2 regions of the Streptomyces sp. NPDC001980 genome follow, and region 2 is predicted to be linked to the other one. Evidence: predicted binding sites of a transcription regulator. Region 2 holds the regulator's gene; the other holds the start of a gene.
What was found. The regulator HspR, encoded in region 2, represses chaperone genes until heat shock. The targets are predictions, from matches to a motif close to TTGAGNNNNNNNNNCTCAA.
Positions count from the first base shown of each region.

Region 1: the regulator HspR is predicted to act here: its motif matches at 2,425-2,443, upstream of lon (endopeptidase La).

Region 1 covers NZ_JBEOYD010000083.1:4,624-9,042, forward strand. Annotated here, with positions in the region: gene ABT137_RS50020 (sulfatase family protein) at 1-1,207, opposite strand, end outside; gene ABT137_RS50025 (GNAT family N-acetyltransferase) at 1,479-2,231, opposite strand; gene lon (endopeptidase La) at 2,466-4,419, shown strand, end outside.
Region 2 covers NZ_JBEOYD010000019.1:29,614-34,032, forward strand. Annotated here, with positions in the region: gene dnaK (molecular chaperone DnaK) at 1-690, shown strand, start outside; gene grpE (nucleotide exchange factor GrpE) at 687-1,343, shown strand; gene dnaJ (molecular chaperone DnaJ) at 1,380-2,561, shown strand; gene ABT137_RS27260 (heat shock protein transcriptional repressor HspR) at 2,567-3,013, shown strand; gene ABT137_RS27265 (PA14 domain-containing protein) at 3,102-4,419, opposite strand, start outside.

The sequences.
Region 1 (4,419 bases), on a different contig from region 2:
GGAGGCGGTCGCGGTCGTTGCGGGCATCGAGGAGCGAGTGGCCGTCGTGCGGGGTGTCCGGGGTGATGCCGGCCGCGTCCAGGAGGGTCGGGGCGATGTCGACATGGCCGGTGAGCCGGTCGTCGACGGTGCCCTTGCCCAGGCCGTGTGCGGGCCAGGACAGCCAGAACGGCACCTCCAGGCTCGGCCGGTACGGCACCGACTTGCGCAGCCAGCCGTGGTCCGCCCAGCACAGCCCGTGGTCGCTGGTGAACAGCACGAGGGTGTTCTCCAGCTGGCCCAGCGCGCGGAGCTTGTCCCGGAAGTCCCGCATCGCGTCGTCCACCGACAGCAGGGTGCGCAACTGGCGCCCGCGCAGCGCCTTTCCCTGGTCGTACGTGTGCTTCGCCGTGCGCAGGAACGGCGGCTTGTCGCTCTTGTCGCCCTCGTGGACGGAGGGCCGGCCGGGCCATTCCGGCACGCGCGCGTGCGCGTACCTCCGCTCCGGGATGTTGAGTTCGTGCGCGCTGCGGGTGGCGACGTACGCGAACCAGGGCCGGGTGTCGGTCCGGGACCTGTCGATGAAGGCGAGGGCGCGGTCCCTGATGACGTGGGTGTTGTAGCCGGGGATGTTCCGGACCGTGCCGCTGTCGTTGTAGTGGCCGTTGTAGTAGGCCACGGGCTCCTGCAGCAGCCACTCGTCGAAGTGCGGCGGGTTGTCGCCGGTGTGCCAGTAGTTGAGGTACTTGCCGAACAGGCCGGTGCGGTAGCCGGCCTCGTGCAACTGGCGCTGCACGGTGGTGTGCTGGTCGAGGTGGTACGGGTGGACGGTGTCCAGGACGCCGTGGTGGTGTGCGTACCGCCCCGACATGATCGAGGCCCGGGAGGGCGCGCAGAGCGGGGTGTTGGCATGCGCCCGCGCGAAGGTGACGCCCTGCCCGCCCAGCCAGTCGGCGGTACGCCGGACCGCCCAGTCCGTCTCCTTGGGCTGGTCGTCGGTGAGGACGAGGAGGATGTTCGGGCGCGGGTCGGTGCGGGGGAGGGGGGAGGCCGGGGGACGGCTTGCGGCGGGGGCCGCGGAGGCGGTGCGGGCGGGGGTGCCGGCGCCGTCGTCGCCGACGGCGCGCAGGGTCAACGGGACGGCGGCGGCGCCCGCCGCGACGACGGCGGCGCCGGTGAGCACGGCACGCCGGGCCGGCCGCTTGGGCGTCGGCTGTTTCTCACCCATGTGTCCCCCGAGCCCCGTGGTGTGCCGCCGTTCGCTGTGCATCCGCTGGCAGTTTCGGCTCAGTTCCTGTGAGTTGTGTTGCGGTGGTGTGGCGGTGCCGGATTCTCCTTCCGCCACAACGGTGATCAGCCCCGATGGCGTTGTCCGGCGGTGCCGGACCTGGCGGTGCCCATCGCCGTCGGGGGTTCCGGGTGGTTGCCGGGTGCGGGCTTCGTTCGGTTGCTCGCGCGGTTCCCCGCGCCCCTGTGGGGCGCTGATGCGGCGGCATCTGTCAGGTGGCCGGGGTCCAGACGTACGGGGTCGTTGTCGTGAGCGTCCTGAAGCCCAGCCGTTCGAGGATCGGGGCGCTGTCGTCCGAGGCCTCCACGAGGAGGTAGGGGGCGTTCCGGGCTGCCGCTCGGGTCGCTCGCAGGGCGACCAGGGCGCGGTAGATGCCCTTGCCGCGCCACTCGGCCAGCGTGGAGCCGCCCAGCAGCATGGCGAAGTCCGTGTCGGGCCGGAAGGCCACCCAGGCCGCCGAGACGACCTCTCCGGCGGCCTCGGCCACGTACACCTCGTTGTCGTCGGGGGCGACCGTGAGCCGGCCCCTCAGGTAGCCGGCGATCCACGCCATGTCCGCGCCCCACACCGCCGTCTCCAGCGCGGCGATCCGGTCCAGGTCCGCGTCGGCGGTGACCCGGCGCAGGGTCACGCCCCGGGGCAGGGCGGGTGCGGCCACGGCCAGTTCCCCGACCAGGGCGACCACGACCGTCTCCGGCGGCTCGGGCACGAAGCCCGCCGCCCGCAGCCGGCCGGGGAGGTCCGCCGGGTCGTCGTGCCCGCGCGTCTTCCACTCCATCGCCTCGCCGCGCGCCGCGAAGAAGTCCCGCTGCCGTGCGATCAGCGCGTCCAGTTCGGCGCCGCGCACACCGCCCCAGTCCCGCGGCCCGGTCACGAAGCCGCGGTGCTGGCCCACCACCCGGAGGGCGGGGCCGTCGTGCTCGTAGGTGATCCCGGGCGCGGGGACGGGCTGGACGGCGCGCATCTGGGCGTCGTAGGCGGCCAGCAGGGCAGCGGTGCTGTCGGTGTCGGTCACCGGCCGACCGTACGGGGAATGAGCCCGCTCCGATCAACTGTTTTCCGTTCGTAGGCCTCGGCCGTACGCCCCGTACGACCAGGTCGGCAGCCGATCGCTCACAGCGAACGCACGCCTGGGAACATTCGGTGGCTCACATGCATTGAGTCGGCATAACTCAAGTTGACTGCCGAAGGGGAGATCATGGCTTCGACGTCCGCATCACTCACCCTCCCTGTGCTGCCGCTCGACGGCGAGGTTGTGCTGCCCGGGATGGTGGTCCCGCTGGACCTGAAGGACCCTGATGTACGCGCCGCCGTCGAGGCCGCGCAGGCCGCCGCCCGTACCGAGCCCGGCAAGCCCAAGGTGCTGCTGGTGCCGCGGGTCGACGGGACCTACCCGAGCACCGGTGTGCTCGGCACTGTGGAGCAGGTCGGCCGCCTGGCCGACGGCGACCCGGGCGCGCTGATCCGCGGCCGCTACCGGGTGCGCATCGGCGCCGGCACCACCGGCCCTGGTGCCGCCCTGTGGGTGGAGGGCACCCGCATCGACGAGAACGTCCCGGACCCGGTGCCCGGTCATGTCACCGAACTGGTCAAGGAGTACAAGGCCCTCGCCACCACCTGGCTGCGCAAGCGCGGCGCCTGGCAGGTCGTGGACCGGGTGCAGGCCATCGACGACGTCTCCCAGCTCGCCGACAACTCCGGTTACTCGCCCTTCCTGACCACCGAGCAGAAGATCGAACTCCTGGAGACCGTCGACGCGGTCGCCCGCCTGAAGCTGGCCACCCAGCAGCTGCGCGACCACCTCGCCGAGCAGGACGTGGCGGAGACCATCGCCAAGGACGTCCAGGAGGGCGTCGACAAGCAGCAGCGCGAGTTCCTGCTCCGCCGTCAGCTGGAGGCGGTCCGCAAGGAGCTGCGCGAGCTGAACGGCGACGCCGCCAAGGACGGCGAGGAGTCCGACGACTACCGCTCCCGCGTGGAGGCCGCCGACCTGCCGGAGAAGGTTCGCGAGGCCGCCCTCAAGGAGGTCGACAAGCTGGAGCGGTCCAGCGACCAGTCGCCCGAGGGCTCGTGGATCCGCACCTGGCTGGACACGGTGCTGGAACTGCCGTGGAACGAGCGCACCGAGGACGAGTACGACATCCAGGGCGCCAAGGCGGTCCTGGACGCCGAGCACGCCGGCCTGGAGGACGTGAAGGAGCGGATCACCGAGTACCTGGCGGTGCGCAAGCGCCGTAGCGACCGGGGGCTCGGGGTCATCGGCGGACGCCGTGGCGGTGCCGTGCTGGCGCTGGTCGGTCCGCCCGGTGTCGGCAAGACCTCGCTCGGTGAGTCCGTCGCCCATGCCATGGGGCGGAAGTTCGTCCGGGTCGCCCTCGGCGGCGTCCGGGACGAGGCCGAGATCCGTGGTCACCGGCGTACGTACGTGGGTGCGCTGCCCGGCCGGATCGTCCGGGCCATCAAGGAGGCCGGTTCGATGAACCCGGTCGTCCTGCTCGACGAGATCGACAAGGTGGGGTCCGACTTCCGGGGCGACCCGGCGGCCGCCCTGCTCGAAGTCCTGGACCCGGCGCAGAACCACACCTTCCGCGACCACTACCTGGAGGTCGAGCTCGACCTGTCCGACGTCGTCTTCCTCGCCACCGCCAACGTCCTGGAGGCGATCCCGGAGGCCCTGCTCGACCGTATGGAGCTGGTCCGCCTGGACGGTTACACCGAGGACGAGAAGGTCGTCATCGCCCGTGACCACCTGCTCCCGCGCCAGCTGGAGCGGGCGGGCATCGACAAGGACGAGGTCGTCCTGGAGGAGAGCGCGCTGCGCAAGCTGGCCGGCGAGTACACCCGGGAGGCAGGCGTCCGCACCCTGGAGCGGTCGATCGCCCGGCTGCTGCGCAAGGTCGCGGCCCAGCACGAACTGGGCCAGCGGGAGCTGCCGTTCACCATCAGGGACGAGGACCTGCGCGCCCTGATCGGCCGGCCGCACCATGTGCCCGAGTCCGCCCAGGACCCGGCCGAGCGCCGTACGGCGGTCCCGGGTGTGGCGACCGGGCTCGCGGTCACCGGAGCGGGTGGTGACGTCCTCTTCGTGGAGGCGTCGCTGGCCGACCCGGAGACGGGCGCGGCGGGGCTGACCCTCACCGGTCAGCTGGGTG
Region 2 (4,419 bases):
ATCGAGCGGAACACGACGATCCCGACCAAGCGGTCCGAGATCTTCACCACCGCCGAGGACAACCAGCCCTCCGTCCAGATCCAGGTCTACCAGGGCGAGCGCGAGATCGCGGCGTACAACAAGAAGCTCGGCATGTTCGAGCTGACCGGTCTGCCGCCGGCCCCGCGCGGTGTCCCGCAGATCGAGGTCGCCTTCGACATCGACGCCAACGGCATCATGCACGTGACCGCGAAGGACCTCGGCACGGGCAAGGAGCAGAAGATGACCGTCACCGGCGGCTCCTCGCTGCCGAAGGACGAGGTCGACCGGATGCGCCAGGAGGCCGAGCAGTACGCGGAGGAGGACCACCGCCGCCGCGAGGCCGCCGAGACCCGCAACCAGGGCGAGCAGCTCGTCTACCAGACCGAGAAGTTCCTCAAGGACAACGAGGACAAGGTCCCGGGCGAGATCAAGACCGAGGTCGAGGCCGCCATCGAGGAGCTCAAGGAGCACCTCAAGGGCGAGGACACCGCCGAGATCCGCACCGCCACCGAGAAGGTCGCTGCCGTCTCGCAGAAGCTGGGCCAGGCCATGTACGCCGACGCCCAGGCCTCGCAGGCCGCGGCCGGCGGTGCCCCCGCCGGTGACGCCGCCGACGACGTGGTGGACGCCGAGATCGTCGACGACGAGCGCAAGGACGGTGCCGCGTGACGGAGGAGACCCCGGGCTTCGAGGAGAAGCCCGACGTCCCCTCCGGCGCCACCCCCGACGACGCCGCGCCGAAGGCCGCTCCCGCACAGGGGGCGGCCCCGGCCGGGGACTCAAGCGCACAGCTGGCCGGTCTGACGGCGCAGCTGGACCAGGTGCGCACCGCGCTCGGCGAGCGCACCGCGGACCTCCAGCGTCTCCAGGCCGAGTACCAGAACTACCGCCGCCGGGTGGAGCGCGACCGGATCACGGTGCGGGAGATCGCCATCGCGAACCTCCTGACCGAACTCCTGCCCGTGCTCGACGACATCGGCCGCGCGCGGGAACACGGCGAACTGGTCGGCGGTTTCAAGTCGGTGGCCGAGTCGCTGGAGACGGTCGCGGCGAAGATGGGCCTGCAGCAGTTCGGCAAGGAGGGCGAGCCCTTCGACCCGACGATCCACGAGGCGCTGATGCACAGCTACGCGCCGGACGTCACCGAGACGACGTGCGTGGCCATCCTGCAGCCCGGGTATCGCATCGGCGAGCGCACCATCCGCCCCGCGCGGGTGGCGGTCGCCGAACCGCAGCCGGGAGCGACGGCGGCGAAGGCCGAGGGGACCGAAGAGGCCCCGGCGGCCGGGGACGAGAAGGACAACGGCCCTGAGGAGGGCTGAAGTCGTAGGTAACACGTGGAAGGAGGGGCGTCGGGGATGAGCACCAAGGACTTCATCGAGAAGGACTACTACAAGGTCCTCGGCGTCCCCAAGGACGCCACCGAGGCCGAGATCAAGAAGGCGTACCGGAAGCTCGCCCGCGAGTTCCACCCGGACGCCAACAAGGGCAACGCCAAGGCCGAGGAGCGCTTCAAGGAGATCTCCGAGGCGAACGACATACTCGGCGACCCCAAGAAGCGCAAGGAGTACGACGAGGCACGCGCCCTCTTCGGCAACGGCGGCTTCCGCCCGGGGCCGGGCGCGGGCGGCGGCAACTTCAACTTCGACCTGGGCGACCTCTTCGGGGGCAACGCCCAGGGCGGGGGCGGCGGCTTCGGTGGTGGCGGCGGCGGCTTCAGTGACGTCCTGGGGGGCCTGTTCAACCGGGGCGGCGGCACGGCCGGCCGTACCCAGCCGCGGCGCGGCCAGGACATCGAGTCCGAGGTCACGCTGAGTTTCACGGAGGCCATCGAGGGCGCCACGGTCCCGCTGCGGATGTCCTCGCAGGCCCCCTGCAAGGCCTGTTCGGGCACCGGCGACAAGAACGGCACCCCACGGGTGTGCCCGACCTGCGTCGGCACCGGCCAGGTGGCGCGGGGATCCGGCGGCGGCTTCTCGCTCACCGACCCCTGCCCCGACTGCAAGGGCCGCGGCCTGATCGCCGAGCACCCCTGCCTCGACTGCAAGGGCAGCGGCCGGGCCAAGTCGTCCCGGACCATGCAGGTCCGCATCCCCGCCGGGGTCACCGACGGCCAGCGCATCCGCCTGCGCGGCAAGGGCGCACCGGGCGAACGCGGCGGCCCCGCGGGCGACCTGTACGTCATGGTGCACGTGGACGCCCACCCGGTGTTCGGCCGCAAGGACGACAACCTCACGGTGACCGTCCCGGTGACCTTCACCGAGGCGGCGCTCGGCGGCGAGGTCAGGGTCCCGACCCTGGGCGGACCGCCGGTCACCCTGAAGCTGCCCCCGGGCACGCCCAACGGCCGCACCATGCGCGCCCGTGGCAAGGGCGCGGTCCGCAAGGACGGCACCCGCGGCGACCTCCTGGTCACCGTCGAGGTGAGTGTCCCGAAGGACCTGTCGGGGAATGCTCGTGACGCACTGGAGGCGTATCGCGAGGCGACCGCGGGCGAGGACCCGCGGGCCGAGCTGTTCGAGGCCGCGAAGGGAGCATGACAGAGATGGACGGCCGTCGACGTAACCCGTATGAACTGACCGAGGAGACCCCGGTCTACGTCATCTCGGTGGCGGCCCAGCTCTCCGGACTGCACCCGCAGACGCTGCGCCAGTACGACCGCCTCGGCCTGGTCTCCCCCGACCGCACGGCCGGGCGCGGCCGCCGCTACTCGGCCCGCGACATCGAGCTGCTCCGCCAGGTGCAGGCGCTGTCGCAGGACGAGGGCATCAACCTGGCCGGCATCAAGCGCATCATCGAACTGGAGAACCAGGTCATAGCGCTCCAGCAGCGCGTGGCCGAGCTCCAGGCGGCGGTCGACGGCGCGGCGACCGCGATGCAGCAGCGCGAGGCCGCCGTCCACGCGTCCTACCGCCGCGACCTGGTGCCGTACCAGGAGGTCCAGCAGACCAGCGCGTTGGTGGTGTGGCGGCCGAAGAAGGCCAAGGACTGAGCAAGGGACTGAGCAAGGGACCGAGCAAGGACCGAGCAGCAGTGGGAAAGGGCCCGGAGGCGCACCTCCGGGCCCTTTCGCATGCCGGTCACGGCTCCAGGATCGCCCACTCCGCGCCCGGTGCCGACTCCGTGCCGTCGGCGTACAGCGCGGTCACCCAGTAGTAGTGGGTGGTGCCGCGGGCGGCCGTGGTGTCGTCGTACGAGCGGTCGGTGGTGGCCGCCAGCTTCTCGTACGTCTGCGTGGCCGGGTTCCAGCGGTAGACCTGGTAGCCCGTCGCCGAGTCGACCGCGTTCCAGGCGAGGTGGACGCCGCCCGCGTCGGGGGTGTCCGCCGTCAGGGTGAGCGGGGAGCCCTCCGGGGTCGCCACCGACGGGGTCAGGTCCAGTTCGTCGACGGCGACCGCGGTCACGGGCCCCAGCCATCTGCTGGAGTTGTTCGCGTTGTCGATCGCGTCGACCCAGTAGCAGGCGTGGTCGCCGTCCGGCGTCCGCACGTCCCGGAAGTGCGAGGTGCCGGCCGGCAGATGCGCCCACTCACCGGCGGAACAGACCTGCTCCTCGCCCTCCTCGCCGAGGACCGTGCCCCGGTAGACCGCGTACCGCTTCAGGTCGGGCTCGGTGTTGTCGTCCCAGTCCAGCTCGATGCCGTACTCCGTGGCCGTCGCCGTCAGACCGGTCACCTGCGCGGGCGGCTTGTCCGATTCGAGCGGGGTGACGGTGACCGGGTCCGTGGGCAGCGAGACGCTGTTCGCCTGGTCCTGCGTCGTCACCACGTAGTGGTACGTGGTGCCCTCCTGCGCCGAGTCGTCGTCGCAGCTGTACCGCCGTGATCCGTCGGCGAGTTCGGTGTAGGTGATGTAGCACGACACCGGCTCGCCCGTGGTGCTGACGGGCAGGGTCGTCGAGCGGTAGACGTGGAAGGCGAGGACGTTGGCGTCGCCCGGCTCGACCGTCCAGCTCAGCAGCGCGGCACCGGCCTCCGCCGTCGCCGTGAGATCGCGCGGCGCGGCGGGCGGACGGTGGGCGCTGGTGGTGTCGCTGTACGGCGACAGGTGACCGGAGCCGTCCACCGCGGCGACCTTGTACGTGTAGGTGTAGCTGCGGTGGAGCGTGTCGTCGCTGAGGTGGTTCCAGTTGACGACGGTGGCCTGCTCGGTGCCGTTCGGATCGGTGCGCACCACCCGGTACTTCACCGCGCCCGGCACCGCCCGCCAGGACACCTCGGCCGTGGTGTCCGTGACCGACGTGCCGAGCCCGCCCGGCGTCGCCAGGGTGATGCTGGTGACCTGCTGGTCTGCGGTGCCGGTGGACTCGTTTCCGGCCTTGTCGTAGGCGCGGGCCTCGTAGTAGTAGACGGCGCCGGTGGCCGGCGGGGTGTCGGTGGACGAGGTCGCGGTGGTGGTG